4 regions of the Blautia sp. NSJ-140 genome follow, and region 4 is predicted to be linked to each of the others. Evidence: riboswitches for the same ligand, from Rfam matches in the RefSeq annotation. Region 4 holds a riboswitch; each other region holds the start of a gene.

Region 1 (7,527 bases), 130 kb from region 4:
TGGTGTGGATATCCTCGATCATGGTTCCAAGTCCGGTGGTTTCCTGGAAAAGATTTTTGCCTGTGCACCAGACATTTCCGTTCTTCACTGCCTTGAAATCTGCAAGAAGCTTACTTTTGGAAAGAAGCTCATCAATGGTCTTAAGTTCCCCGTCGATCGTACTGTTGTAGATGATATAGTCTGCATCCTTCGCCTTGGCATAAAATTCTTCCATCTGCATATTCATGGTAGAAAGAGCATTGTCATTTACTCCCGTATCCTCCGGAACATAATTTCCTCCTGCGAGGGAAATCATTTCCGAAACATAGTCGCCGCTTTTTCTTATATTTACCGCACCTACGGAGTTGATATAAAAGAACGCCACGGTCTTGTCTGTTTTATCTGCGGTGAGAACCTTATCCAACTTGTCCGTCTGCTCTTTGAATACCTTTTCTGCCACATCTTCTTTTCCCAGAAGAACTGCGTAAAGTTTCATCCACTCGGTTCTTCCAAGAGGATGACTCTCATAGCTGGAACGCTCTACCATTACAGGGATCCCGAACTGCTCCAGCTTCTCCTGTACCTCCGGATTGTGATGGATCATGGTGGATTCAATGGCAAGATCACAGCCCTCGTTCAGGATCAGCTCGTAATCCGGAGCACTGTACTTGCCGGCATAGATCATCTTTTTCTGTTCCATGGCGTCCTTTGCTTCCTGGATATACCATCCGTCTTCCTTGGTTCCGGAAAGCTTGATGCTGTCAATCCCGTCGATAGCGCGGAAAAGATCCATGGCCGAGGTTGCTACCAGATAGATATTGTTTATGGGCTGCTGCAGAACCGCAATGTCAGGATCCAGCCCCTCCGGTGCTTTCCTGCCCTCGGGAACTACAAGAAACTGTCCTTCCTGATCAATGGTGAGCAGCGCATAGCCATCGTTGTAGTAATCCACATTAAATTCCTTTGCGTAGGAAAGATCCATACTGTGGTCAAAGGTAAGGCCTGGAATATCCGCAGGCTTATGTTCTGTCTCTGCTGCCTGCACTGCAAAAGCACACCCCAGGATCAGGGTCAGCGTCAGAAATATGTATGAAATTATTTTTTTCATTTTTCTTCCTTTTTCATACTTGAAGAATCAAAATTCAGAGTATACTCAATCTCGTGAGGCGTACTCATGGCTACAGTATCTGCAGTCACTTCCATTTCTGCATCAAAGACAGTGACCGGGATCTCAAATGTGGAGTTTCCGTCTTTGTTCACCGGCTCATATTTTTCGCCGTCCACGATCATATAATCATAATTCGGACTGCTCCAGATGATGGTTGCCGTAGCTTCTTTGTCCTTGATCTCTACTTTGGCCGGAGATTCTACAGATGCTCTTCCTGATCCGCCTGTAAGGGTTACATCAGTCTCATAGGTTCCATCCTCCAGCTTCAGATCTTCCGGCTTTTTCCCTTCGGATTTCTTGTCGTCAGAGGTTTCTCCATCTTTGGACTCATCTGACTTTTCTGCTGTCTTTTTGTCAGAGGCAGCTCCTTCTTTTTCTGTATCGTCCGCTGTTTTTTCAGCAGTATCCTCTGTTTTTACAGGATCCTTTACGCTGACTTTATGGTCGTACCATTTGCCTTTTTCTCCCAGGATCGCCACGTTAAATTCCTCACCAATGGCCGATACCGGGATATCAAATCCGTAAACCTCTTCTGTATAACCATCGCTGTACTTAACTGTATCTGTGGTCGGATCGATAATCTCTGCTCCGTCCTTCTGGGCATCCTCGGCAGTTCCCGCAAACAGGTTAACGATCTTCTTGGAAACCAGACTTACGTGGATGGTCATTTTACCATCTTTGACCGTGAGTTCTCCTTTTTTGTCATTGGCCTCATTTACATGAAACATGCTGCTGTCTGTATCAAACTCTGCTGTATAAACGCCATCTTCCAGTGTATCTGCTTTGTCTGCATCCGTATCCTTTTCTCCGGAAGTTTCTGCTTCCTCACCGGACTCGGTTTTTGTTTCGTCTGTTTTTGCCATCGCAGGCACAGAACCCAGCACCAGGACTGATGCACTTGCCATTGCAAGAATTAAGTTTACATAGCGTTTTTTCATGATAATCTTCTCCCTTCCATAGATACAGCAATCTGCCCGGAAAACAGTCTTCCTGATCTTTCCGGGCAGTTACATTGATTTCTTATAGGTATCTGAACTCACTCAGATATTTTTGTATTTATTATTCTGCGGACTCCTCAGCAGAATCAGCCTCTGTATCTGCTGCATCAGAATCTGCGGATTCATCAGTGCTTCCCAGAGAATCGATTGCTGCCTTTGTATGCTCTACATAAAGCTTCTCAACGGCTTCGATCCTTCCAAGACCCTCGATCTGGCAGTCAACCTTATCGAAGTTTCCGGATGCTACAAACTGGCTCTTCCAGGAATCCTCATCATCACCGGCCATATCGTTGTTTGCATGGTCTCCGGCAACAACCATCAGCGGACGAAGAACAACGTTCTTGTATCCTGCTTCTTTTACTTTCTCGATAACCTTGTCGCAGGCTGTGTCTTCCGGCTCACCCTCTACAGTACCGATGAATGCGTTCTTGAATCCAAGGTCTTCCATCTGTGTCTGCATCTGATCGTATGTAATATTAGCTGTATGGGATGTTCCATGTCCCATAAATACGAATGCTGTACCAGCCTCAGCTGCTGCATCCATACTGTCAAATCCTGCCTCTTTGCAAGCCTCATCTGTGATCGCCTGAGCAACTGCTTTCTTGTCATCGTTGATCACTGTTGCATCATCTCCAACCTCGCCGAGCATTGGCTCTGCGATAGCTACAGACTCGAATTTATCTTTATATTCATTGATCGCTTCTGTCATCTCATCGTACTCAGCACCGTGCATCAGGTGAGTAGGCTGTACAACCAGGTTCTTAACACCATTCTCTACTGCACGGTCAAGAGCCTGCTGCATATTATCGATCACTTCATCATCTCTTGCCTCTACATGGTTGATGATGATCTGTGCTGTAAATGCTCTTCTTACAGACCAGTCCGGATAAGCTTCTGCAAGAGCATCCTCGATTCCCTTGACATCCTCTGCACGGCTGTCATTGAAGGAAGTACCGAAGCTTACAACAAGAAGCTCATTCTCACCGATCTCATCCTGGTTACGCGGATCGTCCTTGGAAGCATCTCCTGTGTCACGTCCAAAGTAATCCGGATCTGCATTCTCACCCTCTACCAGCTCTTTCTGAGCGTCTGTCAGAGCATCCCATGCTTCTTTGGCTGCCTTGCAGTCCTCATCTGTTGTGTCGTTTCTTTCCTGTACATAGATCTTGTCGATCAGAGCTGCTACATTATCTGCTGCTTCCTGATCTGCATCGGAAGCCTCTGTGGTATCAGCTGCCTCAGCGTTCTCTTCTGTAGCAGAATCCTCTGCTGCCATTGCTGTTGTAGCTGCACCCATAGAGCATGTCATGGAAACTGCGAGCATCAGAGCTAACATTGTTTTTCTTTTCATTTCTTATTGTCCTCTTTTCATGTATTTCCAGAATACTGATATGTACAAAAAACGGCAGCTCTCTGCGGCTGCCTGCTCACACATGATTCTCTGCGCAATACAAATACATAAAAAGAAGTTCTGTATTGTTATGGAGAATACAGATTCGTAAACCGCGAACCCTTGAATCTCGCAATAAGGCAGTTCTCCTGACTTGGTTCCACGCTGCTTTCCCTTCCCGGTCTCCCAGTGGTTATAAAAGCAGCTCCCCTTTCACAGTGACGGTATCGTTCCGGATTCTCACCGGATTCTCTTTTGCACATCCGACTGGATGCAACCTTATCGTTATAACATTTGCACATATTTTCTTTTATCTGGTTATCTAATTTTTACCACAAACTCACAAATTTGTCAAGATTGATGTCGGACGATTCACGGTTTTCTGTGACCTTCAGTTACTGTTCACTCCGTTCTCAGTAACACGCTTCGCGATGCACAGAATTTATGCTGATCGCATAAATTCGCGCGGTATGTCTCGGTTTTTCTGTGACCTTCGCTCACAAAAAACACCTCGCGGGACATTACCAGTGAACAGTAACGACCTTCACTCACAAAAACAGCCCCTTTCTGTCATCACCCTGATATCAGAAAAGGACTGTTTTGCTCATAATCGATAAACTGCTTCGCAGTTTATCTGGTTAAACGGATATTCGCAATCCGCTTCGCTACTTGCTCATAACAGATAAACTGCTCTGCAGTTTATCTGTTAAAATACTTCTGCTCCAGGTATCTGGCTACGTAGATTCCGCTGGCAGATGCATGGGAAAGAGAGTGTGTCACACCGCTGCAGTCTCCGATAACAAAGAGACCCTTGTGGCAAGTTTCCAGATTTTCGTCGATCTCAACCTCCATGTTGTAGAATTTAACCTCCACGCCATAAAGCAAAGTATCGTCATCCGCGGTTCCCGGTGCGATCTTGTCCAGGGCATAGATCATCTCGATGATGCCATCCAGGATACGTTTCGGCATAACAAGGCTTAAATCTCCCGGTGTCGCAGAAAGTGTAGGTGTTACGAAGCTTTCCTCAATACGGGCTTTTGTGCTTCGTCTTCCGCGGATCAGATCTCCGAACCGCTGTACCATAACACCACCGCCAAGCATATTGGAAAGTCTTGCAATGCTCTCACCGTATCCGTTGCTGTCATGGAACGGCTCTGAGAAATGCTTGGATACCAGAAGGGCAAAGTTTGTATTGTTGGTATGCTTTGCCGGATCTTCGTAGCTGTGACCGTTTACTGTGATGATACCGTTGGTATTTTCATTCACGACAACACCTCGCGGGTTCATGCAGAAGGTACGGACCATATCCTCAAACTTCTCAGTTCTGTAAACGATCTTGCTCTCATAAAGCTCATCTGTCAGACGGCTGAAAACCTCTGCCGGAAGCTCCACACGGACTCCGATGTCCACACGGTTGGAAAGAGTCGGGATCTTAAGCTCTGTACATACAGTTTCCATCCATTTACTTCCGCTTCGTCCTGCGGAGATGATACAGTAAGTTCCCTCGTAACGCTCATCGCCTACAACAACTGCGTAACCATCTTCTGTTTTCTCCACTTTATCAACAGATGCGTCAAAATAGAAATCCACATGGTCTTTCATTTTTTCATAGAGGTTCTGCAGCACCACATAGTTGATATCTGTTCCCAGATGACGGACTGATGCATCCAGAAGATGCAGGCCATTCTGAAGGCAGAGCTTACGAATCTCACTGTTTGTGGTGGAATAAAGCCTGGTTCCTTCACCGCCATGCATCAGGTTCAGTTTATCTACATATTCCATCAGCTCTGTGGCTGTATCCTTGCCGATATGCTGGTACAGAGTTCCGCCAAACTGATTGGTGATATTATATTTTCCATCGGAAAAAGCACCTGCACCGCCAAATCCCTTCATGATCGCGCAGGTTTTGCAGTGGATACAGGATTTTACTTTCTTTCCGTCGATGGGACATTTTCTTTTTTCCAGAGGATGACCTGCTTCAAAAACTGCGATCTTTTTCTCCGGATCATTATTCATCAGTTCATAGGCTGCAAAGATCCCACCGGGACCTGCCCCTACGATCAGTACATCATACTTCATAAATAAAAACTCCTTATTTTGTATTGCACATTTTCAGTGCTTTGTTTTTGCACAAACCCTGTCTATTCTACAACAAACGTGTTCAAAAGTCACCGTTTTTTTTCGGTTTTGGAAAAAAATCCTCAATCCTTCCGGAACCTTCCGATCTTAAGCTTTTTTCCATCTGTTTCCACAGTGATAGCACCGTTTTTCATGGTGTATTCCACCTGACTTCCGGCCTCTTTAAGCCGCTCTACGGTTTCCGGTGACGGATGTCCGTAGGTGTTGGCGGAAGAACAGGAAATGATCGCCACTTCCGGCTTTATTTTCTCAAGAAATGCTTCTGTGGTAGAATAACGGGAACCGTGATGTCCCACCTTCAGACAGTCAACATCCTCAAGCACCCCGGCTGCCAGAAGCTTTTTCTCCGTATCTGCACCGATATCTCCGGTAAAAAGCATCCGGAATTCTCCAAAAGACAACTTCATCACCATTGCTTCCTCATTCACATCTTTTCCCGCAGCATTTTTTTCCGGCCACAGAACAGAAAAAGATACCCTTCCGCAAAGCAGCTCATCTCCCTTTTCTGCTGTCACTACCTTAACTCCGGCAGTTTTTGCTGTCTCTGCAAGCTCCCTCCACGCATCTGGTCTTTCAACCCAGGCAGGCAGGATCAGATATCCGGCCCGGATGGTTGTGAGACCTTTTCCCATATATTCCAGAAGTTCCTTCACACCGTTGATGTGATCCTGATCTGTATGAGAAATAAAAATCCCATCCAGCCAGGAAATCCCCTGACTTTTCAATGCCGGCAAAAGACAGTATCTTCCAAGGTCCGACTGGCTGCTGCTTCCTCCGTCGATCAGAAAATGGTGATCCTCCGGGGTCTCCACAAGAATACCGTCCCCTTGTCCTACATCCAGGCAGATCACCTTCAGACTTCCTGCCGGATGATATCCCAGTATCAGGATTCCGACTGCCAGAAAAATACCGGCTGTTATCCGGATAGCATATAGCTTCCGGCAACCTGCTTCCGACCGCTCCCCTGATAGCTCCGTTTCCTCACAGACTGCTTTTTTCTTCCGGCGCTGTTCTTTTATATACTGTCCCATAAACAGAACTGTGATCAAAAAACCATAATATACCAGGATCTGCCATATTTCCGGCTCCCCTCCGATCCAGGTACTCCATCCCGACCTTCCTGCCAGACTGCAGAGATATTCATAAAAAAGCAGCAGTACCCTTGCCGGCAGGAGCACCAGTTTTGCTGCGGGAATACTGAGAATCCCCAGCAGCAGCGCCGCCATTCCTCCAGTCAGCACTACCCCCACACTTGGAAGCACCAACAGATTCAGGATAAATCCGGCAATAGAGACTTCTCCGAAAAACTTCAGCATCACCGGCAAAGTCACAAGCTGAAGAGCTATAGGACTTACCAGTGCCTTTGTCCATTTTTTCTCCGCTCCTGCAAGGGCACAGATCTTTTCCGCAGCGAGCCCCATTCCCAGAACACAGCCAAAGGACAGAAGAAATCCGCTGTCCAGGAGATAGGCCGGAGATTCCACAAGGATCATCATGGCAGTTACGGAAAGAGCACTCATCATATCATAGATCCGTCCGGTGATCCTGGCTCCCATGGCGATCAGAAACATAGTTACTGCACGCATGGTGGAAACACTCCCTCCGGTCATGATCCCATACTGCAGCATCACTCCCAGAGAAAAAATCCCGGCAGGCCAGATTCCCAGTCCCATCTTCTTTAGAAGGTTGTAAAGCCCCATTCCCAGAATACTGATATGAAGTCCGCTGATGGCAAGGATATGTATGATTCCGGCCAGCTGATAGCGCATCTGTGTTTCCGGATCCAGTTCCTGTTTGTCTCCAAGCGTCATGGCACAAAAAACAGGCGCATCTTTTCCTGCTGCTTCCTTCAG
Region 2 (7,527 bases), on a different contig from region 4:
TTTCTGTAGATGATTTTATCAAAAAATCCAGTATTGTATATTATTCAAGAGAAGCACTCCGAAAGATCCACAAGGACATTATCCAGTTTGCCACATCGGAACAGCTGACTGCACACGCAAATTCCATTGCAGTCCGTTTTGAGGAAGAGGACAAGGAGGATGAATAATGGCAAGAGAAGCACTGATCGAAAGAAACACAAAAGAAACACAGATACGTCTGCAGCTGAACATTGATGGAACGGGAAGTTCCGATATTGATACAGGTATTGGCTTTTTTGACCATATGATGGACGGTTTTACGCGACATGGACTGTATGATCTTACGCTGAGAGTCCACGGTGATCTGAATGTAGATGATCATCACACCATTGAAGATACAGGAATCGTCCTTGGAAACGCTATCCGCGAGGCAGTTGGCGACAAAAAAGGAATCAAACGTTACGGCAGCTGTATCCTTCCTATGGATGAAGTGCTTGTACTCTGCGCAGTAGATCTTTCCGGAAGACCTTATCTTGGATGGGATGCAGAGTTTTCTACAGAAAAAATAGGAGATATGGCTACAGAGATGGTAAAGGAATTCTTTTATGCAGTATCCTATTCCGCTGCAATGAATCTTCACATCAAGATTCTTTCCGGTGGAAACAGCCATCATGTGGCAGAGGCCATGTTTAAAAGCTTTGCAAAAGCCCTTGATGCAGCAACGCAGTACGATTCCCGGATCACAGACGTGCTTTCTACCAAGGGAAGCCTCTGATACAGAAGGAGACCACTTATGAACAAACAGTTGATCCCATGTCTTTATCTTCATTCAGAAAAGGCGGTAACAGGATTTGGACAGAGAAATCTTTTCGGAGACGGAAATGTAGAAACACTTGCAAAATTTTACGGTGACAATGGGGCAGATGAGCTTCTGGTATTTGACTTTTCTTCCACAGATGCGGAGCATGACCGTGCGATCGGAAAAATCCGTGATATCTGTCAGGCATCTGAGATCCCGGTTATCGCAGCGGGAAATATCAAACGTATGGAAGATGTAAAAAAGCTGATCTATGCGGGATGTGCCAAAGTTGTACTGAATTTTTCGAAAGAGAATAATATCAAGCTTCTGGAAGAAGTATCCCGGCGCTTTGGAAAAGAGCGTATGATGATCAGCATCTCTGATCTGAGAGAATTCACAGAAAATCAGGATCTGATCGAAAAATATGCAGACACTGTTCTGGCTCTGGACACTGTCGAAAATGAAATCGCAGAGATTTCTCAGATTTCCATTGTTCTTCATACCGATGAAAACAGATCTGAGAATGTTCTGAAGCTTTTAGGAGAAGCAGCTGTGTCCGGACTTTGCGGTGCTTATGTAAGCAGTCTTGAAAATGATCTGCATACATTTAAGGAAACCTGCGAAGAAGCCAGAATTCCGGTAAACACATATAAAAGTAATATTGCATGGTCGGATTTTAAATTAAACAGTGACGGAATGGTTCCGGTTATTGTCCAGGATTACCGGACGGATGAAGTACTGATGCTGGCCTATATGAATGAGCTTGCTTTTAACACAACATTGAAGCTGGGAAAAATGACATACTGGAGCCGCAGCCGGAATGAGCTCTGGACCAAAGGGCTGACATCCGGACATGTACAGTATGTAAAGGCTCTTACTATTGACTGTGATAATGATACGATCCTTGCCAAAGTGGAGCAGGTTGGAGCAGCCTGCCATACAGGAAACCGTACCTGTTTCTTCAAACCTCTGATGAAAAAAGAGTACGATGATACCAATCCACTTCACGTGTTCCAGAATGTGTATGATGTGATCACTGACCGAAAAGAGCATCCAAAGGAAGGTTCCTATACTAATTATCTTTTTGATAAAGGAATCGACAAGATTTTGAAAAAAGTCGGTGAAGAATGCACAGAGATCGTCATTGCAGCCAAAAATCCGGATAAAGAAGAGATTAAATACGAAATTTCAGATTTTCTTTATCATATGATGGTACTCATGGTGGAAAAAGGAGTCAGCTGGGAGGAAATCACCAGGGAACTGGCGAAAAGATAAATCATATATCATTCAGGAAAAAAGCTTCTGTACACCGGGTCAGAAAAACGGTTACGGAAGTTTTTTTCTGTATTCCCGGAATCCTAAAAAGAATATATACAATTTCGGTTAGGCATGATATACTTATCGTCAAAAGTGCGGAAATATAAAAAAGGAAAAGGGAAACAATCAATGATCAAAATTGATGACTGGATGATTGAAAAAGGAGAGAAGGCACAGGGAAAAATTAAGATCTCAGGAAATGGCATGGCAATGCCGGCAACTGTGATATGCGGAGTGGAAGACGGACCGACGGTCCTGATCACGGCAGGAATACACAGTGCGGAGTATGTGGGAATCCAGGCAGCAATGGAACTTGCAAAAGAATTTCAGCCGGAAGAACTGAAGGGAAATGTGATCATCGTTCCCCTGGTCAATGTCAGCGGCTTTGAGCATCGCACCATGAGTCTGGTCTATGAGGATGGCAAGAACCTGAACCGCGTTTTCCCCGGAGATCCTGAGGGAACGGCTGCAGATCGCATTGCCTATACTATAGTAACGAAACTTTTTTCTATAGCAGATTATTATATCGACCTGCATAGCGGAGATGGTTTCGAACAACTTCATCCCTATGTTTATTATGTAGGGGTTGTAGATGAAAAAACAGCAGAGAAGTCATTACATATGGCACGGCATATCGGCGTAAAATATGTAGTCCGTTCCACAACCGCCACAGGTGGCGCCTATAATTATGCTTCTTCTCTTGGAATTCCAAGTATTCTTATCGAAAGAGGCGGACACAGCTACTGGACCTGGGAGGAAGTAGAACAGGATAAAAGAGACGTCCGTCACCTTGTTTTTCATCTCCAGGGAAAGACGTGTCATGGTCTGAAGCATTACCGTCAGATGCTTCTTGAAAATGTAGTCTATGAATATGCGCCGTATACCGGATGCTGGTATCCATCCAAGAAGCCTGGAGAGTACTTCTTTAAGGGGGAAGAACTGGGTGAACTGAGAGATTACTATGGAAATTTACTTTACACGTCTATTGCAACTGAAAACGGAGTCGTACTTTATCAGACAGCCAGCCTGAATATCATTGAAGACGGACCGATGATCGCATATGCGGCGATCACAGATACTCTGACCTGATAGTAAACAATCTTTTCAGAACGCTTCTGTCTGAAAACATATTGAAACAGTAAGAAAACCGGGTTTTACCATTTGCTATTCTATTTGTAAAAACAGCGAGGTAAAATCCGTGTTTTTTTAGCAGATCAGATAAATTTAATTGTCAAATCCCCAATGGGGGATATATACAGTTCAAGCATCTTTAACAAAATTTATGAGTTTTCAAAAAATATAACATTTTTCCATAGACATAAACTATAGTTTTATCGTATAATATTCAAGTAATTTAACAGCATTTGCTGATTTTCACATCAGCCGTTGTAAGTTCCGAGAGGATTAATAGGGAAACCGGTGTAAATCCGGTACGATCCCGTCACTGTAAGGGGGAATCCTCAGACAAAATACCACTGGTCGAGTGCGTGAGAAATAGACCGGGAAGGTGTCTGAGGGTAAGGATCCTAAGTCAGGAGACCTGCTTGCAATTGTTTTAAAATGATTCTTACGGAAGATAGGAAGCATATTTTTTTATGTGCCCGTATTTCATCGCGGGCTTTTTTCGTGCAAATTTCTAAAATTCCATGCATGTTCTGCATAATAAGAATCCAGTAGTTTTTTTATCTAACTCAATTAAAACGGCAATGTTAAAATCGCATCAAATGAGGAAAGGAGTAAAACGTGACAAAGAAACAAATAGGAAAAAGATTTCTCCAGATCATCATTGTATTATTTGGAATCAGCTTTTTCACATTTGGACTGACCTACCTGTCACCTGGTGATCCTGCGGAGATCATGCTGACAGAATGTGGTAATCTTCCGACACCGGAGCTTCTGGAACAAACAAGACATGAGCTTGGCCTTGATCAGCCCTTTCTCGTGCAGTATGGTTCCTGGCTGAAGGGTGTTGTTACAGGAGATATGGGACAGTCCTATTCTTTCAAAATGCCGGTAACGGATAAACTGGTATCCTGTTTCTGGCCAACGCTGAGGATGTCTTTGCTGGCACTTTTGATGATGGTCATTATTTCCATACCGCTTGGAATCCTGGCCGCTGTATATCAGAACAAATTCCCGGATTATTTTGTGAGAGGAATTACCTTTGTGGGAGTATCTGTTCCAAGCTTCTGGCTGGGCCTGATCCTTCTCAGTATCTTTGGTGTTCAGCTTCGCTGGATCAATGTAGCAGGAGGAAGTACGGATTTCAAGTCTATGATCCTTCCGGCACTGACTCTTGCACTTGCCATGTCTGCGAAATATACCCGCCAGGTAAGAAGTGCGGTGCTGGAGGAGCTTCACCAGGATTATGTGACCGGTGCAAGAATGCGTGGAATCAAAGAAAGCGTGATCCTTTGGAAACACGTTCTTCCTAATGTAATGCTTCCGCTGGTAACACTGCTGGGTCTTTCCCTTGGAAGCCTCCTTGGAGGTACCGCAGTTGTAGAGATCATTTACAACTGGCCTGGTATGGGAAATATGGCAGTAAAGGCAATTTCCTGTCGTGACTATCCTCTTGTACAGGGCTATGTACTCTGGATCGCGATCCTGTACATGTGCATCAACCTGCTTGTGGATCTGTCCTACACTTATCTCGATCCAAGACTTAAGGAGGATAGATAATTGAAAAAGGTATTACGAGTATTTAAAGAAAATAAACAGTTCACTCTTTTCTTCATTCTGGGCCTGGTGGTAATTGGCGTTGCGATCTTCGCACCGCAGCTTGCGCCATATGATCCGCTGAATGCAGTTATGACTGAATCACTGCAGGAGCCGAGTTCCGCTCATCCGTTCGGAACGGATAAACTTGGACGAGATCTTCTTTCCCGTGTTATTTTCGGAACAAGAACTTCCCTGATCATGACATTATGTCTGGTTGCGGTGATTTTTGTGATCGGTACATTTTTAGGAGTTATTGCCGGATATTTCGGTGGCGTTGTGGACGCGGTGATCATGCGTATCGCAGATATGATGATCTCTTTCCCCGGCCTTGTACTGGCCATCGCCATTGCCGGTATGCTGGGACCAAACCTGGTAAATGCCGTTATCTCCATCGCGGCTGTAAGCTGGACGAAGTATGCCCGCCTTGCAAGAAGTATGGTTTTGAAAGTCAAGAAGAGTCTTTATATAGAAGCTGCAGTGGTAAACGGAACAAAGACCTGGAAAATTCTTCTTGTACACGTTCTTCCGAACATGGTAACCCAGATGGTGGTAACTGCGGCAGCAGATATCGGAACCATGATGCTGGAGCTGGCTTCTCTTTCTTTCCTGGGATTTGGTGCAACTGCGCCGACACCGGAGTGGGGACTGATGCTGAATGAAGGAAGAACCTACATGGCAAAAGCGCCATGGCTTATGATCTACCCTGGTATTGCGATCGTGATCTGTGTTGTTGTTTTCAATATGCTTGGAGACAGCATCCGTGATGTACTGGATCCGCGCCAGGATTAAAAAACGTTTCTGTAACAAACCAACACCAATAATCAGTATATTTATCTTTAGGAGGATGAAATGAGAAATAACGTAGTTAAAAAAGTGCTGGCTGCTACACTTGCATGTATGATGACTTTTTCTATGACAACAGTGGCTCAGGCAAAGGGCGATAAGAGCAGTGATAAGGAAATCACGATTGGAGTAACAAGCTTTGCAGATACACTTGAGCCGACAGAGCAGTATTTCAGCTGGGTTGTATCCCGTTATGCGATCGGTGAGTGCCTTACAAAATTCGATGAGAACGGTGATATCGTTCCATGTCTTGCAGAAGAGTGGGACAACAGTGAAGATGGAAAAACATGGACATTCAAGATCCGTGAGGGTGTAAAATTCTCCAACGGCGATGATATGACACCGGAGATGGTAAAAGCTTCCATCGAGCGTACAGCTGAGAAGAGCGACCGTGTTCCGGAGTTCTTTGACCTTGATAGTATTGAAGTTGACGGACAGAACCTGATCTTCCACCTGAACAGAGCAAACGCAAACATGGCCGGATGCCTTGCAGACCCGCTGTTTCTGATCGTTGATACAAATGTTGATGATTCCACATTTGCAATGGAAGGACCGATCTGTACAGGACCTTATGCAGTAGAGTCTTTCAGCCCGACAGACTCCTGCGTTGTAGTAAAGAATGAGAACTACTGGGATGGCGAAGTTCCGCTTGACAGAGTTACTCTGAAATGTGTCGATGACCAGACAACACGTTCCATGGCTCTTCAGACAGGCGAGATCGATATCGCTTACAACCTGAAAACAGAGAACCTGGTTGAGTTTGAGGGAAATGACAATTACGACATCCAGGAGCTTCAGTCTCTTCGTTCTACTTATGCATTCATGAACCAGAATGAGGATCATGCACTCAGCGACAAGGCACTTCGTCAGGCACTTCTCCGTGGACTTGACAAAGAGACATACTGCAACACTCTTCTTGAGGGTGGTGCAACAGCTGGTAAAGCACCGGTTCCGCCAACACTTGACTTTGGATTTGATGATCTCAACGATGAAAACTCTTACGATCCGGACAGCGCTAAAAAGATCCTCGAGGATGCTGGATACAAAGATGTTGATGGCGACGGATATGTAGAGACTCCGGACGGAGATCCGCTTGTTCTTGATTTTGTTATCTACACAAGCCGTGCAGAGCTTGGTGTATACGCACAGGCAGCACAGGCCAGCCTGAAAGAGATCGGTATCAACGTAAACCTGAATACAGTAAGTTATGAGACACTTCTTGACATGAGAGATTCCGGACAGTATGACCTTCTTATCTGGAACGTACTGGTTGCCAACACCGGTGACCCGGAGAACTACTTAAGAGAGAACTGGTACAGCTCTTCTGCAAACAACACTGCAGGATATAACAATCCGGATGTAGATAAGCTTCTTGATGAGCTTGCTCAGACATTTGATGAGGATAAGAGAAAAGATCTCATCGTTGACATCCAGCAGGATATCATGGACGATGCAGCAACTGTATTCTTCGGATATGAGACAACTTACCTCTTCTCCAATAAGAAGGTAACTGGCGTTAAGATGTATCCGATGGACTACTACTGGCTGACAAAGGATATCACTCTTGCCGAGTAAAGGAGCGTTTATTTATGCTTGAAATCAAGGATCTTTCCGTTCAGTACGGAAAGCAGGCACCTATCATTGAGCATTTCAATCTTTCCATGAAGAAAGGTGAGATCATCAGTGTAGTAGGAGAGAGTGGAAGTGGAAAAACAACTGTTATCCGTGCTGTTCTCGGCGCACTTGCCGGGGGCGGCCGGGTAAGTGCCGGTGATATCCAGTTCAACGGAAAATCTCTGCTTTCCAATACAAAGGATGAATGGAGAAAATTAAGAGGTACCCGTATTTCCATGATCTTCCAGGACTGC
Region 3 (7,527 bases), 140 kb from region 4:
GGGCACAGGCCATACTTTCTACCGCTGTGTTGATCCCTCTCTCCTTTGCCGCGCGGAGAAGATCTCTGGAAAAGTCCGCCTGACACATACATTCCCCTCCGGAAAGGGTGATCCCGCCTCCGGAACGGTAATAATAGGCACGGTCCTTTTCCACCTCTTCGATCATTTCACGAACTGTCACGTCGCGGCCGATCACTTTATCTTCTCCCAGAACCTTCATGTTCTGGATCCGGTATTCCTGTGATTCCGGATTACAGCACCAGCGGCAGCGGAGAACGCAGCCCTTCAGGAACACGATGGTACGGATACCCGGTCCATCGTGTACTGAATATTTCTGAATATCAAAGATCCTGCCCTTTGTATCCAAATAGTCCATACGTTACTCCTTTAGAAGCCCTGCTCTGTTCTTCTGATGATATCATCCTGCAGAGATCTGGAAAGTGTAGTGAACAATGCGCTGTAGCCTGCAACACGTACAACCAGATGTTTGTACTTCTCAGGATGTTTCTGTGCATCCAGAAGTGTTTCTCTGTCAACAACATTAAACTGCATATGCATGCCCTTCTGATCAAAGTATCCTCGGATCAATGCCACGAATTTCTCCAGTCCTTCTCTTCCTGCAAGTGCTGACGGATGGAATTTCTGATTAAACAGTGTTCCGTTGGATACGATAAAATGATCCAGACGTGATACAGAAGTTGCCGCAGCTGTCGGTCCCTTCACATCCTTGCCGGCTGACGGGGAAACACCATCTGCTACCGGAGTATGTGCGTAACGGCCATCCGGTGTTGCACCGGTCTGTCCGCCAAGCGGAACATTTGCAGATACAGGATAAAGTCCCGCCTGATAATGTCCGCCTCTTGGGTTCATATATTTCTGAAGCGGTCTTGTGTAAGTATAAGCCACATCTCTTGCAAAGTAGTCCACATCCGGGATATCATTTCCAAATTTCGGAACCTCATCAATCATCTTGTGGATCTCTTCGAATCTTGCCTTCTTCTCCGGAGATGGCTCTGTTCCGAGAGCTGCTGTCATAACAGCTGTTGCGGTCTGCTCATTTACACTGATGCCATTCTCCTGGAGCTTCTGCATAACGATGGTGGTGATATCTGCTGCAGCCTGTGCATCGATACCCTTGCCGTAGTTCCATGCCAGAGCCTCCTTCAACTCCTCCATGGTCATCTTCTTTTCTTCATATACAAGCTTGCGGATCGCATACAGAGAATCTGCCATGTTTGCAATACCAAATCCCTGAGGACCTGTAAAGTTATAAACAGCTCCGCCTTCCTGAACGGATTTGCCTCGTTTCAGACAGTCATCCACCATACAGGAAAGGAATGGAAGCGGACATCTCTCCGCATGTGCCACATCAATGGCATTATCAGCATTTACAAGCAGGGAAATGAAATATTCCATCTGTTTCTTATATGCATCATAGAACTCATCGAAGCTCTTCATCTCTGTGACATCGCCGGTCTGGACACTGATCTGTACCCCTTTGTCCATACCATTGGAGAAAACCATCTCCAGCGGACGACACATGTTAAAGAATGCAGCGTCATGCCAGCCCTCTGTCTTACCTGCCTTCTGCGGTTCTACACAACCGATGATGTTATATTCTCTGGCATCTGCAAGAGAAAGGCCACGGTTCTGCAGTGCAGGAATGATAACCTCATCATTGTAATAAGCCGGGAGTCCGATTCCTGTTCTTGTAAGCTCTGCAGCCTTGATCAGGAATTCATGCGGAGATCCGTTCCATACTCTTACAGAAAGAGACGGTGCCGGAAGATGCACATGCATAGACGCCTGGATGCACATAAAGGAGAGATCATTGGTCACATCCTCGCCATCCTTGTTCTGACCACCTGCGATCAAGTTCTGGAAAAGGCTGTAGCCTGCAAAACCCTCTGCAGATGCAGCATCACGACATTTATTCAGGTCGTTTAATTTTACCCATATACAGTCCATCAGTTCCTGGGCAAATTCTCTGGTAAGATTGCCTGCTTCCATATCACTCTTGTAATACGGATACATATACTGGTCAAAACGTCCCGGAGAAATAGAATGTCCGCTGCTTTCCATCTGGATCAGCTGCTGTACAAACCAGAAGGACTGGCACGCCTCATAGAAGTTACGGGCGCCCTTTGCCGGTACGTGTGTACAATTGGATGCGATCTGAAGGAGTTCCTGTTTTCTGGTCGGATCCTGACACTGATATGCCATCTGTTCTGCGAGCTCGGCATAGCGATGTGCATAGTCAATAACTGCCTGACAGCTCATGATAACTGCTTCCAGGAAACGGGATTTCTTTGCGTAATCACCATCTCCTACATTACACTCATCCAGTTCCTTCTGAGCTTTGGCAATGATTCCTTCATAACCGATTGCCAGAACTTCTTCATATTTAACGGTTACGTGTCCTACACCATTGTAGAAATAGTTTCCGGGTGTAAAAATATTGTGGTCAATGGCAAGAATCGCTTCCGGTGCCATGTAGGAGGTTGCAAGCTCACTGGTAGTCTTACCTTTCCAGTATTTATGTACCTCACGGAGCTCCGCCTTGGTTTCCTCCGCAATATAAAATGGATCGGCTGTTCTGGTAGCCACTGTATCCAGCTCATCCTCCAGCCACTGGAAAGAATACTCCGGAAACGTCTGACATCCTCTCGGCGCCAAAGTGCTGCTTCCGACGATCAGCTCCTCATCACGGATGATGATTGGAATGTTGTGCAGGATGTGGGCAAATGCCTTGGCCCTGCGGGTGATGATCGGCTCGTCTTCTGTTGCTTTGTAAGACTCTGTGATCAGTTTTGCTCTGGCAGATTCGATCACCGGCATCTTTGCATAAAGATTATCTACAAGATGTGTGATCCTGTCTGTTTTCGGAACATCTGCTATATGAAATTTCTCCATGATTCTCCTTTCTCATAACCGGTTGTTTCTGGTGATCTGTCTGCCTCTGCGCTTCCAGAACCGCTCCTGTCCGGCTATGTGCTCATGTAGTTTTATTATACCTTACCCCTACTTCGATGTCAACGAAATCCAACATGTGTTTCTAGCTGTTTTTGTGGTTTTTATTGGTTGCACCCTGTTGATTTTATTTGTTTTTTGTATTTTTATGTTTTTCTCTATTGACTTTGCTTTTCTGCTCTGCCATACTTGGATTTATATAGAAATTCCTTTGTTTTTCAAAAAAAATTTATGTAAAGCGGACATTCGCATTCCACTCTGTTACATGTTCTCAAACAGTAAAAGAGGTGTATTTTTATGTATCTTTCTGATATGCATACCCACTCCATCGCCAGTGGTCACGGCACGGAATGTACCATCACCAACATGGCACGTGCAGCTGCTGAGAAAGGTCTCCGGCTTCTCGGGATCACTGATCACGGTCCCGGCACTCTTGCAGCCGGAACTTCCTCCTATTTCCGCAGCCTTACCTATTCTCCTAAAAAACATTTCGGTGTGGAATTACTCTACGGAATTGAACTGAATATCCTTGACCGCAGCGGAACGGTAGATTTAGACCAGGAATTATTATGTAAACTTGATTACGCCATTGCCAGCATGCATGCCTGGAATTACCGCTGCGGTACCAGAGCCGAAAACACAGAAGCTTTTATCAATGTAATGAAAAACCCCTGTGTGAAGATCCTCGGACATAGTGATAACACTCATTACCCGGTTAATTATGATGCGCTTGCAAGGGCTGCCAGGGAAACCGGCACGATCTTTGAGATCAACGAAGCTTCTCTTGCACCTTATGGCTATCGTGGCGACACAAGAGAAAACTGTTTCGAGATCCTTCGATGCTGCCGCAAATATGATCTGCCGCTGCTTCTTTCCAGTGACAGCCATGGCCCGGAGCATATCGGAGATTTTACCTATGCTGCTGAGTTTGTTCATCAGGCCATGTTTCCAGAACAGCTGATCCTCAACAACCAGCTTCCCAGACTCAAGGTTTTTCTCCAAACCAGAGAATGATCTTCTGTATTTTTTCCGACAGATAACAGCTATTGTCCACCCCAAAACAAAACAGGCCAGTTCAAACACAGGAATATACATTTTCCTGTATCTGAACTGACCTGTTTTTTATTTTTCCCGCTGCTTCCGTACAATTTCCGCAAGCTCGCTATATTTACCTGTAACATATCCGAAGTTCTCTCTTCTGTGAGGAAGCTTGCATTCGGTGCAGTCTTTGATGCCGCTTTCCGTAAAGCGAAAATTACCACCACATTTATCTCCCAGTGCATATAAAGGACAATAGCAGAACAGACAGTTGAAGTTCTCCGGATCTGCTCCTTTATGGCATGGAAAGTACTCACAATTTTTGTGGCTGAAGTAAGAGTATTCTTTGCCTTCCCAGTATGGCTTCTCCATGGCTCTTTTCTCCTCTCCTGACATAACCACGCATAAATTTTCCTATAAAAAAAGAGGTAGCGATGCCACCCCGGGGTAGAAATATAATCCGTTCATGAGTGCGCGGAGGGAACGAATGTATCCGGAGTAGTATCGCCTGCCATTTAATCATGTATAATTCATATGAACAGGCGCATTCCATAAAAAAATGCCTACTCTCGTAAAAAAGTAGACAACGTCCCAGGGGTGCGGAGTCCCTGAAATGGTTGTTACACTTTACACGGAAGTTTAACCTCGCCATAACAAGCAGGTTTCCTGGCTCCGGGATCATGGCTCCTCTCTCCTTCTCATACATACGTACAATGGACTATGAGATTTGCTCCTCCGTTACAGTGACCGGATCGCTCAGGTTTCACACCTGATTCCCTTTTCTGCGGACCTCTGATAATCAATACATAACTGTCAGCCATCCTCAGCACTTGCTATGTTCAATATGGAATTATACTGACATCATAATAACATCCTGTTAATTATATGTCAATACTATTTTCAATATTTATATATTTATGAGCATATTTTGTTGCTGTTTACTCCGTTCCATGGGTTTTCAGTGTTTTTTACGACATAAAAAACAGCCCGACAAACTGCTGTCGGGCTGCTGTGTTTTTATTTTCTGTTGTACGTTCTTATTATACAAGACGTCTTACAGATACAATTGTTCTGTATGTAGCATCATTGCTGATCTTGATCCCGTCCTGAGAGTTCGATGCATGAACGATCTGGCCATTACCCATGTAAATAGCCACGTGTCCGCCATAGCAGATCAAATCTCCCGGCTGTGCATCTGCGTAGGATACTTCTGTACCTGCATTCTGCTGCTCATAGGATGTTCTCGGAAGGCTGACTCCGAAGTTCGCATAGACACTCTGTACAAATCCGGAGCAGTCTGCACCATTGGTAAGGCTTGTTCCGCCCCATACGTAAGGATTTCCTACAAACTGTGTGGCATAATTCACAACAGAAGATCCTGAACCGCTGCTGTAAGAAGAACTGTCACTGTCTGAGGATGTGTCCTCTGCACTTTCTTCGGATGCATCTGTGCTGTTATCGTAATCTGCGTCTGCATTATCCTCTGTATTCTCAGTATCCCCGGACGCATCATCATTTTCACCATTGTCTGCATCTTCATCCACATGCTCGGTGTCATCCTCTGCAGTATCCTCATCTGTATTCTCGATCACGTTGCCGTCCTCATCGTACTGTACATCTTCGCTCTCGTCCGCCTCATCCTGCTGTGCTTCCTGCTCTGCCTGGCGTCTTGCTTCCTCTTCTGCCTCAGCCTGTGCTCTCGCTGCTGCTTCAGCCTCGGCCTGACGTCTTGCCTCTTCCTCTGCTGCAATACGCTCAGCCTCTAATCTCTGAAGCTCTGCAGTCTGCTCTGCAAGAAGGTTTGCATAATCTGTAGCCTGCTGCTGTGCGTAGGCGATCTCATTATCATAATCTGCGGATGTGGCACGCTTCTCATCCAGCTGTGCCTGCAGGTTCTGGGACTCTGCTTCATATTCCTGCTTCATCCCCTCCAGCTCTGCCTTCTCCTGTGTGTACTGTGCTTCCAGGTTTGCCACCTGCTGGATCGTATTGGAATATTTTTCAAGGCTCTTACGGTCCTGCTCATAAGTCTTCTGTGTGTACTCTGCTCTTGTAAGAAGGTCAGACAGGTTCTCTGCATTCAGCATCATCTGGAACCATGCATCGTCTCCACCCTTCTCATAGAGATACTGGATACGTTTCTTCATTGCCTCATACTGTTTCTGCTTGGCATTTTTGGCCTTCTCAAGGTTGGTCTGTGTAGATGCAATGTCGGCTTCCTTATTGGAGATATCTCCTTCCAGTGTCTGGATCGAAACCATCACGTTTACAAGATTGGCATCAAGAGTTGAAATCTCGCCTTCAATCTGTGACTTCTGTGAGGAAAGCTCATCCAATCTGGAATAAGTCGCATTCAGCTGTTCATTGGTCGCATCCATCTCCTGCTGAAGTGCTGCCTCATCTTCTCTTGTTGCGCTTACGCTGACTACCTGTGCTCCGCTGATGATGAGCGCCAGTGTCAGACATAATATCCTTTTCTTCATGACTGTTCACCCTCGCAATCTGATTCTAATTTAATACAGCGGATCTGACCATCCGCTTCGTTGGTTTTTTTGTAATACTTTTGAAATATCTTGTTTCAATCTTTTTATATATTAACACAGTGTTATTTGGATTGCAAGGATTTTCTATTAATTAGTTTAAAACTTTGTAACATTTATTAATGATTTTGACATCAAAAAGGAGAACCTGTGATATCTCAGGTTCTCCTCGCATGTTTCTTATAGTCATTTATTACATATAAATTTCTTTCCGCGTATTTCCGATCAGAAAAGATCTGCAAGGATCTGGTTGGCTGTTTTCTTCAGATATCCGTTGGGATCGGAAAGTGTGCTTCTGTTCCATCTGAAGTATGCACCGTTTCGGATATAATTACCGCTGGATTCATGATAATCATATTTGCTGACTCCAGGATACCTGGACATGTAAGTTTCTGCCAGCTTGATCGCCTGGCTTCCGTAAGTTCCGCTTGGTGTCGGTGTTCCGGAAATCTGTACGCCGGCATTAGGTGTACAGTGGAGAATCACAACACTCTTATCAGAACACTGTCCGAGAACGATCCAGGTATGTCCGCTGTTGTATCCGATATCTCCCGGATAAAGCTTCCAGTTTGAGCTTGCCAGCTGAGACTGGGAAACGATGGTTCCCATTCCCTTACCGGAATATAAAGATCCAATATCTCCGGAAACAGTAGTATACTGGGGTCCGCCGGATCTGCTCTGCATGATCTGATATACAGACCATCCTACAAAGCCGGAGCAGTCAAGGCCCTTCTGTTCTGTAGCTTCACTGAGATCCATATAATATCTGTAATTATAGGAGCTGGAATTGCTGTCATACCACTGTTTCCATTTTGGACTGATGCCCTTTCTGGTCGCATCTGACCAGTTGTGGCCGCCGCCCCATACGTAAAGAGTCTTTCCTACCGGAAGTAATGCATTGGCGAGGAAATTCTTGATGGTCCTGGAGCTTGTAACTGTAGCAGTACCCGGGTTGGTATCCAGGACACCATTGCTGCCA
Region 4 (7,527 bases):
ATTATCAGGAACGTTTCAAATATATTATGGTGGATGAGTATCAGGATACCAATACTGCCCAGTTTAAATTTGTAAGTCTTCTTGCTGAGAAATACAAGAATCTCTGTGTGGTTGGTGATGATGACCAGTCCATCTATCGTTTTCGTGGAGCAAATATCGGGAATATCTTAGGATTTGAGAAGGTTTTTCCTGAGGCTAAGGTGGTGCGCCTGGAACAGAATTACCGTTCTACCCAGAATATCCTCAATGCAGCCAATGAGGTGATCGTCAACAACACAGAGCGTAAGGAAAAACGCCTCTGGACAGAGAACGAAGAGGGAGATAAAGTACATTTCCGTCAGTTCAACAACGGATTTGAGGAAGCGGAGTATGTTGCAGGAGAAATCATCCAGGGGCGCCGCAACGGGAAATTCCAGTACAAGGATTGTGCAGTACTTTATCGGACCAATGCTCAGTCCCGTCTCTTTGAGGAGAAATTCCTTCTGGCAAATGTTCCTTATAAGATTGTCGGCGGCGTGAACTTTTATGCCCGCAAAGAGATTAAGGATCTGTTAAGCTATCTGAAGACCATTGACAATGCCAGTGATGATCTGGCTGTGCGCAGGATCTTAAATGTGCCAAAAAGAGGGATCGGACTCACCAGCATCGGCCGGGTCCAGGACTATGCGGATATGATGAACCTGAGCTTTTACGATGCTCTCCGCGTGGTGGAGGAAGTACCGTCCATTGGCAGGGCAGCAGGAAAGATCAATGATTTTGTATCCTTTATCCAGGGACTGAAAAGTAAGGCAGAGGCCTATACAGTCCGTGAAACCCTGGAAGAGGTTATTGAGCTTACCGGTTATGTGAAGGAGCTGGAGGCAGAGAAAACGGAGGAGGCCCAGGCGAGGATCGAAAATATTGATGAGCTGATCTCCAAGACAGAATCCTTCCAGGAAGCCATGGAGGAGGCCGGACAGCCGGCAACACTTTCTGCATTTCTGGAGGAGATTGCACTGGTGGCAGATATCGATTCTGTTGATCCGGATCAGGATTATGTGCTGCTGATGACCCTTCACAGTGCCAAGGGACTGGAGTTCCCCAATGTATTTATCGTAGGAATGGAGGACGGTGTTTTTCCGGGATATGCTTCCATCTGGTCCGGTGATCCGTCGGATATAGAGGAGGAGCGAAGGCTCTGTTATGTGGGAATCACCCGTGCCATGAAAGAGCTGACCTTAACCTGTGCAAAACAGCGGATGATCCGTGGGGAGACTCAGTATAACCGTGTGTCACGTTTTGTAAGGGAGGTTCCACGGGAGCTGGTAGATCTTGGACATACCATTCAGGAAAAAAAGCCCAAGGTAGATGATATCGTATCTCCGAAAAGCGCCTATGCCCAGATGAAAATGAATTTCCAGGCAAAGAGCACCCTGCAGAAAAAAGATTTCACAGTGAAGAAGGCGGACAGCCTGGACTATGGTGAGGGAGACACGGTCCGTCATGTGAAATTCGGAGTCGGTATCGTAAAAAATATCGCAGACGGCGGCAGAGACTACGAAGTGACGGTAGACTTTGACAAAGTCGGCGTGAAAAAAATGTTCGCCGGTTTTGCCAAGCTGAAAAAGATCTGAGAGGGATCTCTCCGGGCAGACTATTTCTGCAAAAAACTGTAAAAATCCGGCCTCAAGGTTGTAATTGGAAAACCGGTATGTTAGAATTAATATCAGCGTAATTGAATTACTGTGAAGTGAACAGTATCACCGGCACATATGCTGCCGGATACTGTGAGAGGGAATCGGGTAAAAAGCCTGAGCGGTTGCGGCCACTGTATACAGAAGAAGGGATTTCACATGCCATTGCAGAAACTTATGTGAGAAGGCGAAATCCCGATGTCAGAGAGATTCTGGAGAAAATTCTGATACATCATTCATGATCGGCTAAAAGATGAATGGTGTATCAGTTTTTATTTTGCGGAGTTTTTTCTGAGTCTGTAAGTCAGGAAACCTGCTTGACAGTATGTAAGTGGGAGCTTCCGTACAAAGTGTTCCGTGCAGATTTTATGAAGCCCCATCTTTTCGGTTACCCATAGGCAACAGAAGATAAAACAGGCGAAAAGAGAGGAAATGAAATGAAAAACAAGTATGTATCCACAAGAATCATGGCAATGGTAATGGCAGCGGCAATGACCGTATCTGCAGCTCCGGCTGTTTATGCCGCAGAGAGAGCAGACTCCGAGACCATCAAGGAAGACAACCAGCCGGCAGCAGAAGACAGTACAGAGTCTGCAGACACCGAAGATTCTTCCGCAGAGGCAACCAAGACAGAATATCCTCTGACCATCACAACCTATGATTACGATGGAAACGAAATCGAAACCACTTATGAAAAAGCACCGGAAAAAGTCCTTGCTGTATATCAGGGAAGCATTGAGACTATGCTCGCACTTGGTCTGGAAGACCACCTGGTAGCTACCGCAGGTCTTGATAATGAAGTTCCGGAAGATCTCAAAGAAGCATTCTCAAAAACAAATTATCTTGACGAATTTACCCCATCCCTTGAAACTGTAACAATGCTGGAGCCGGACATGATCTTATCCTGGAGCTCTCTTTTCTCTGATAAGAATCTGGGAAATGTAACAGACTGGATCGACAAAGGCTGCAACACCTACTACAACACCAATACTCGTCCGGACGGCGACAGAACACTGGAAAATGAATTCACAGATATCTTAAATATCGGAAAGATCTTCGATGTACAGGACAAAGCGCAGGCTATCGTTGATGATGCAAAAGCAGTGATCGACAAAACTCTTACTGCAACTGCAGATGTAAAAGACAAACCAAGCGTAATGGTATTGGAGCCTCTTGGAGATGACATCACAAACTATGGCGTAAAGAGCCTTGGCGGAGATATGGTAACACAGTTAGGCGCAACTCTTGCAAACCCGGATGCTTCCACCGTTGGAAAAGAGGATATCATCGCAGCCAACCCTGACGTGATCTTTGTGGTTTACATGCCATATGCAGGAGATGATCCGGAAACTGTTAAGAACAGCCAGCTTGCAGTGATCCAGGATGATGAGTCCCTGAAGAGTCTTGACGCAGTAAAGAACGGACGTGTTTACCCGATCATGCTCAGTGAGATGTATGCAAGTGCAACACGTACCCAGGACGGAATCGAAACTTTTGCAAAGGGATTATATCCGGACGTAAATCTTGACTGATCGGAGAAAATGCAGTGAAAGAAACAGCTTCACAAAGAAAAAAAGATAAGGTGCTCAGAACATCCATGTATGTGGCAGTTCTCATCGGACTTGCAGGATTCCTTATTTTTTCCATACTTGCAGCCATCACTTTTGGAAATGCGGATCTGTCACTGAAGGATGTATACAGCGTTATCGCTTATAAATTGTTTCATATAAAAAGTCTGTCCGCCTATGCGGAAGGCGCAGTTCATGATGTTGTGTGGCTGATCCGGCTGCCCAGAGTCCTTCTGGCTCTGGCAGTTGGAATGGCTCTTTCCGTGTGCGGCGTGGTGATGCAGGCTATCGTGCAGAACCCGCTGGCAGACCCGTATGTGCTGGGTATCTCATCTGGTGCATCTCTGGGTGCCACACTGGCCATCATGCTTGGAATCGGAAGCTTTCTTGGCGGAAACTCTGTGGGAATCACTGCTTTCATTGGCGCGATGATCACTTCTTTTGCGGTGATCGCCATTGCAAACATGGGTGGAAAGGCAACTTCCGCAAAACTGATCCTTGCGGGAATGGCGGTCAGCGCAGTCTGTTCTGCTTTTTCCAATTTTGTCATTTATATTACCAATGACAAAAATGCGGCAACAGAAGTTATGAAGTGGAGCATGGGAAGTCTTGCCGGAGCAAGCTGGACCAGAGTGGGTGTAATGCTTCCGGTCACGCTGGTGTGCGTGGCTGTTTTCTGGACGCAGTACCGGAACCTGAATCTGATGCTTCTGGGAGATGACGTATCCATTACCCTTGGAACAGATCTGCACAGACTGCGGACTTTTTATCTGATCGTTGCTTCTGCTATGATCGGATTTGCCGTGTACTGTGCCGGTGTGATCGGATTTGTGGGACTGGTGATCCCTCATGTGGTCCGGATCCTTTTTGGAACAGATCACAGAAAACTGCTCCCCTTAAGTGCGCTTCTTGGTGCATCGTTTCTGATCTGGTGCGATGTGGCATGTCGTGTGATCCTTAAAAATTCCGAGATGCCCATCGGTGTGCTGGTATCCATTATCGGTGCTCCCTGCTTTATTTATCTGCTTGTGCGGAAATCCTATGGATTCGGAGGTGCCCGGTAATGAAGATCACCACAGAAAATATTCAGGTTGGCTTTCACGCCAGACAGATCCTGAAGGGAATCTCCATGGAATCCCAGGATAAGGAACTGGTAGGAATCATCGGACCAAACGGAAGCGGAAAATCCACTTTGCTGAAATGCATTTACCGTATTCTGAAACCAGACGCAGGAGCCGTGTATCTGGACGGCGAGGAGCTTCATTCCATGAGTGTTCGAAGCTCTGCGAAAAAAATGGCCGTGGTGGCACAGCACAATTATTATAATTTTGATTTTACGGTCCGCGAGGTGGTTCTTATGGGGCGTGCGCCTCATAAAAAGACTCTGGAACGGGACAATGCAAAAGATTACCAGATCGTGGATGAAGCGCTGAAAACCGTACAGATGGAGGCGTTTGCAGACCGTACCTTTTCCACTCTTTCCGGAGGAGAGCAGCAGAGGGTGATCCTGGCAAGAGCACTTGCCCAGCAGACTTCTGCACTGATTCTGGATGAGCCTACCAATCATCTGGACATTACCCACCAGATCATGCTGATGGAGCTGGTGAAAAAACTTAATGTAACCGTGATCTCCGCTATTCACGATCTGAATATTGCAGCAGCATACTGTGATAAGATCTATGTACTGAAGGACGGAGTTCTGGAAGGTTACGGAACGCCGGAAGAAGTCCTGACCCCGGAGCTGATCCGCAGGATCTATAAAGTAGAAGCGGAGATCGTTTACGACAGCCGCGGAAAGATGCATATTTTGTTTTTATGATTCTGGCTGTGAGGCGGGATGCATAGAGGGAAAAAGATGAAAAAGATTGGGATTTTGACATGCCTTAATTCCAATGATGTGTGTACCAGGGCAGGATGTCTGTCTGCATTTCGGGAAAGAAGAGATTTTTTTTCCGGCTATCCGGAAGATACGATTCTGGCAGCTGTGATGACATGCAACGGATGCAAAGAAACCAATGCAAAAGAACCTGCTGAAGATGAGGGGATTTTGGAAAAGGCAGACCGGCTGGTCAGTGAAAAGATCAGCGTCATCCATGTCGGGGTATGCCGTCTGAATGAGGAAAAAAAGGAATGTCCGCGGATAACACAGATCTGCGGTCTGATAGAAGAACGCGGGATCAAAGTGATCCGAGGAACCCATAAAGAATAAGAGAAAACCGCCGTATCTTTCCGGAAATGCCGGAAATACGGCGATTTTTTTACAGAATGTTTCTGCGAAAATTTGTGTAAGTTCTGGTAAAACCAGACATATGGTGGTATAATAAGAACATTAAAAAAAGGCTCGGGTGCAGCGACCTCAAAAACGCTGCGCTGTAGATTTACTGACAGAAAGTACAGCCGAACAGAAAGAAAGGATGGTGCAGTGTTATGAATTTAAATACAACAAAACTTGAAGAACTGCTCGCAACACTGAAGAAAAAAGAAGAAGAGAAAGATAAGAACACAGTCCTTTGGGTACTGGCGATCATCGGTGCTGTTGCAGCTGTTGCCGGTATTGCGTTTGCAGTATACCGTTTCTTCGCTCCGGATTATCTGGAAGATTTTGAAGAAGATTTTGATGATGACTTCGATGATTATTTCGAGGATGAGGAAGAGTAAGAACTTTCACTGCAGAGGCTGTTTTGAGCAGATCAGAATGGCTGTCTGTTATGTATGAATATGAGAAGCGGATAATTGAAGCCCCGGCGCGATACCGGGGCTTGATTTTTGAAGACGGACCGTGAAACGCTGTACTAGTTATAAAACAGAAAGAGGATTTATGAAAAAAGGTGAAATTTACGAAGGTATTATAGAAAAAGTGGAATTTCCAAACAAAGGTTTTGTTTGGGTTGATGACCAGAAAGTAATTGTAAAAAACGGAATCCCGGGACAGAAAGTCAGGTTTATGATCAATAAGAAACGTTCCGGCCGGGCGGAAGGACGTCTTCTGGAGGTTCTGGAGAAATCTCCGCTGGAGACAAGAGAACCTGCCTGTCAGGAGTTTCCGGCATGTGGCGGCTGCATGTATCAGACCATGAGCTATGAGGCACAGAAGGAGATGAAGGAATGTCAGGTGAGGGAACTTCTGGATGGGGCAGTAAGAGAAAGTCTGGCTAAGATCGGGAAGAACGGTAATGTGACAGAAGAAGCTGAGGCTGCAGATCGTTTATATCACTGGGATGGGATCTACGGCAGTCCCATTGAGTTCGGGTACCGCAATAAGATGGAGTTTTCTTTTGGGGATGAGTATAAGGATGGGCCGCTGTCCCTTGGACTTCACAAAAAGGGAAGCACTTACGATATCCTGAATACGGATGACTGTAAGCTGGTTCATCCGGATATGACAAAGATCCTGGTCTGTGTGCGGGAGTTTTTCCTGGAGCGTAATGCCAGCTTCTATAAAAAGCTGCAGCATGTGGGGTATCTTCGACATCTTCTTCTTCGAAGAGGCGTTACAAGTGGTGAGATCCTGGTCCATGTGGTAACAACCACCCAGGAAGAATATGATCTGGAGCCTCTGAAAGAACAGCTTCTTGCACTTCCGCTGGAAGGGAAGATCGTGGGGATCATGCACATTTTAAATGATTCTTTATCTGATGTAGTGCAGAGCGACGAGACGAAGATCCTTTACGGAAAGGATTATTTCTATGAAGAACTTCTTGGATTGAAATTTAAGATCAGCACCTTTTCCTTTTTCCAGCCAAATTCCCTGGCTGCGGAGATCCTGTATTCCAAGGTACGGGAATATGTAGGAGATACCAGAGACAAGGTGGTATTTGACCTTTACAGTGGAACCGGCACCATTGCCCAGCTTGCGGCGTCCGTTGCCAGCGAGGTGATCGGTGTGGAGATCGTGGAAGACGCGGTAAAAGCCGCCAGAGTAAACGCTGCACTTAACAACATCAATAACTGTCGTTTTATTGCCGGAGACGTGCTGAAGGTTCTGGACGATGTGCCGGAGAAACCGGATGTGATCATCCTTGATCCGCCAAGAGATGGTGTTCACCCCAAAGCCCTTCCAAAGATCCTGGCTTACGGCGTAGACCAGATCGTATACATTTCCTGCAAGGTTACAAGTCTTGTGAGAGACCTCCCGGCATTTTATGAGGCAGGATATGAGATGACCCACGCCTGTGCAGTGGATCAGTTCTGCCAGGGGGTTCATGTGGAGACTGTGTGTCTCTTGAGCAACCGGAACCGGATGACACGATAGAGATCGACTTAGACTTAGGTGAGCTGGATGCAAC

The links. A riboswitch is a leader RNA that binds a small molecule or an ion and turns the genes downstream of it on or off. The one in region 4 is predicted to bind cobalamin.
Region 1: another riboswitch for cobalamin. It lies ahead of MUB50_RS00275 (sirohydrochlorin cobaltochelatase); the one in region 4 lies ahead of MUB50_RS00860 (ABC transporter substrate-binding protein).
Region 2: another riboswitch for cobalamin. It lies ahead of nikB (nickel ABC transporter permease); the one in region 4 lies ahead of MUB50_RS00860 (ABC transporter substrate-binding protein).
Region 3: another riboswitch for cobalamin. It lies ahead of MUB50_RS00210 (cysteine-rich small domain-containing protein); the one in region 4 lies ahead of MUB50_RS00860 (ABC transporter substrate-binding protein).

What each region holds. Positions count from the first base shown of each region.
Region 1 is NZ_JALIFS010000001.1:59,099-66,625, forward strand. Features, by position in the region: gene MUB50_RS00265 (ABC transporter substrate-binding protein) at 1-1,087, opposite strand, end outside; gene MUB50_RS00270 (hypothetical protein) at 1,084-2,085, opposite strand; gene MUB50_RS00275 (sirohydrochlorin cobaltochelatase) at 2,207-3,496, opposite strand; cobalamin riboswitch at 3,658-3,832, opposite strand; gene MUB50_RS00280 (NAD(P)/FAD-dependent oxidoreductase) at 4,235-5,614, opposite strand; gene MUB50_RS00285 (DNA internalization-related competence protein ComEC/Rec2) at 5,737-7,527, opposite strand, start outside.
Region 2 is NZ_JALIFS010000005.1:146,896-154,422, forward strand. Features, by position in the region: gene hisD (histidinol dehydrogenase) at 1-167, shown strand, start outside; gene hisB (imidazoleglycerol-phosphate dehydratase HisB) at 167-754, shown strand; gene hisIE (bifunctional phosphoribosyl-AMP cyclohydrolase/phosphoribosyl-ATP diphosphatase HisIE) at 773-2,053, shown strand; gene MUB50_RS07910 (M14 family metallopeptidase) at 2,225-3,184, shown strand; cobalamin riboswitch at 3,469-3,657, shown strand; gene nikB (nickel ABC transporter permease) at 3,839-4,777, shown strand; gene nikC (nickel transporter permease) at 4,778-5,605, shown strand; gene MUB50_RS07925 (ABC transporter substrate-binding protein) at 5,666-7,234, shown strand; gene MUB50_RS07930 (ABC transporter ATP-binding protein) at 7,249-7,527, shown strand, end outside.
Region 3 is NZ_JALIFS010000001.1:41,739-49,265, forward strand. Features, by position in the region: gene MUB50_RS00195 (glycyl-radical enzyme activating protein) at 1-376, opposite strand, end outside; gene MUB50_RS00200 (glycyl radical protein) at 388-2,913, opposite strand; gene MUB50_RS00205 (phosphatase) at 3,268-3,984, shown strand; gene MUB50_RS00210 (cysteine-rich small domain-containing protein) at 4,093-4,380, opposite strand; cobalamin riboswitch at 4,648-4,817, opposite strand; gene MUB50_RS00215 (C40 family peptidase) at 5,049-6,491, opposite strand; gene MUB50_RS00220 (N-acetylmuramoyl-L-alanine amidase family protein) at 6,774-7,527, opposite strand, start outside.
Region 4 is NZ_JALIFS010000001.1:185,516-193,042, reverse strand. Features, by position in the region: gene pcrA (DNA helicase PcrA) at 1-1,613, shown strand, start outside; cobalamin riboswitch at 1,715-2,004, shown strand; gene MUB50_RS00860 (ABC transporter substrate-binding protein) at 2,111-3,205, shown strand; gene MUB50_RS00855 (FecCD family ABC transporter permease) at 3,220-4,305, shown strand; gene MUB50_RS00850 (ABC transporter ATP-binding protein) at 4,305-5,060, shown strand; gene MUB50_RS00845 (CGGC domain-containing protein) at 5,097-5,450, shown strand; gene MUB50_RS00840 (hypothetical protein) at 5,669-5,899, shown strand; gene rlmD (23S rRNA (uracil(1939)-C(5))-methyltransferase RlmD) at 6,060-7,493, shown strand; gene MUB50_RS00830 (hypothetical protein) at 7,457-7,527, shown strand, end outside.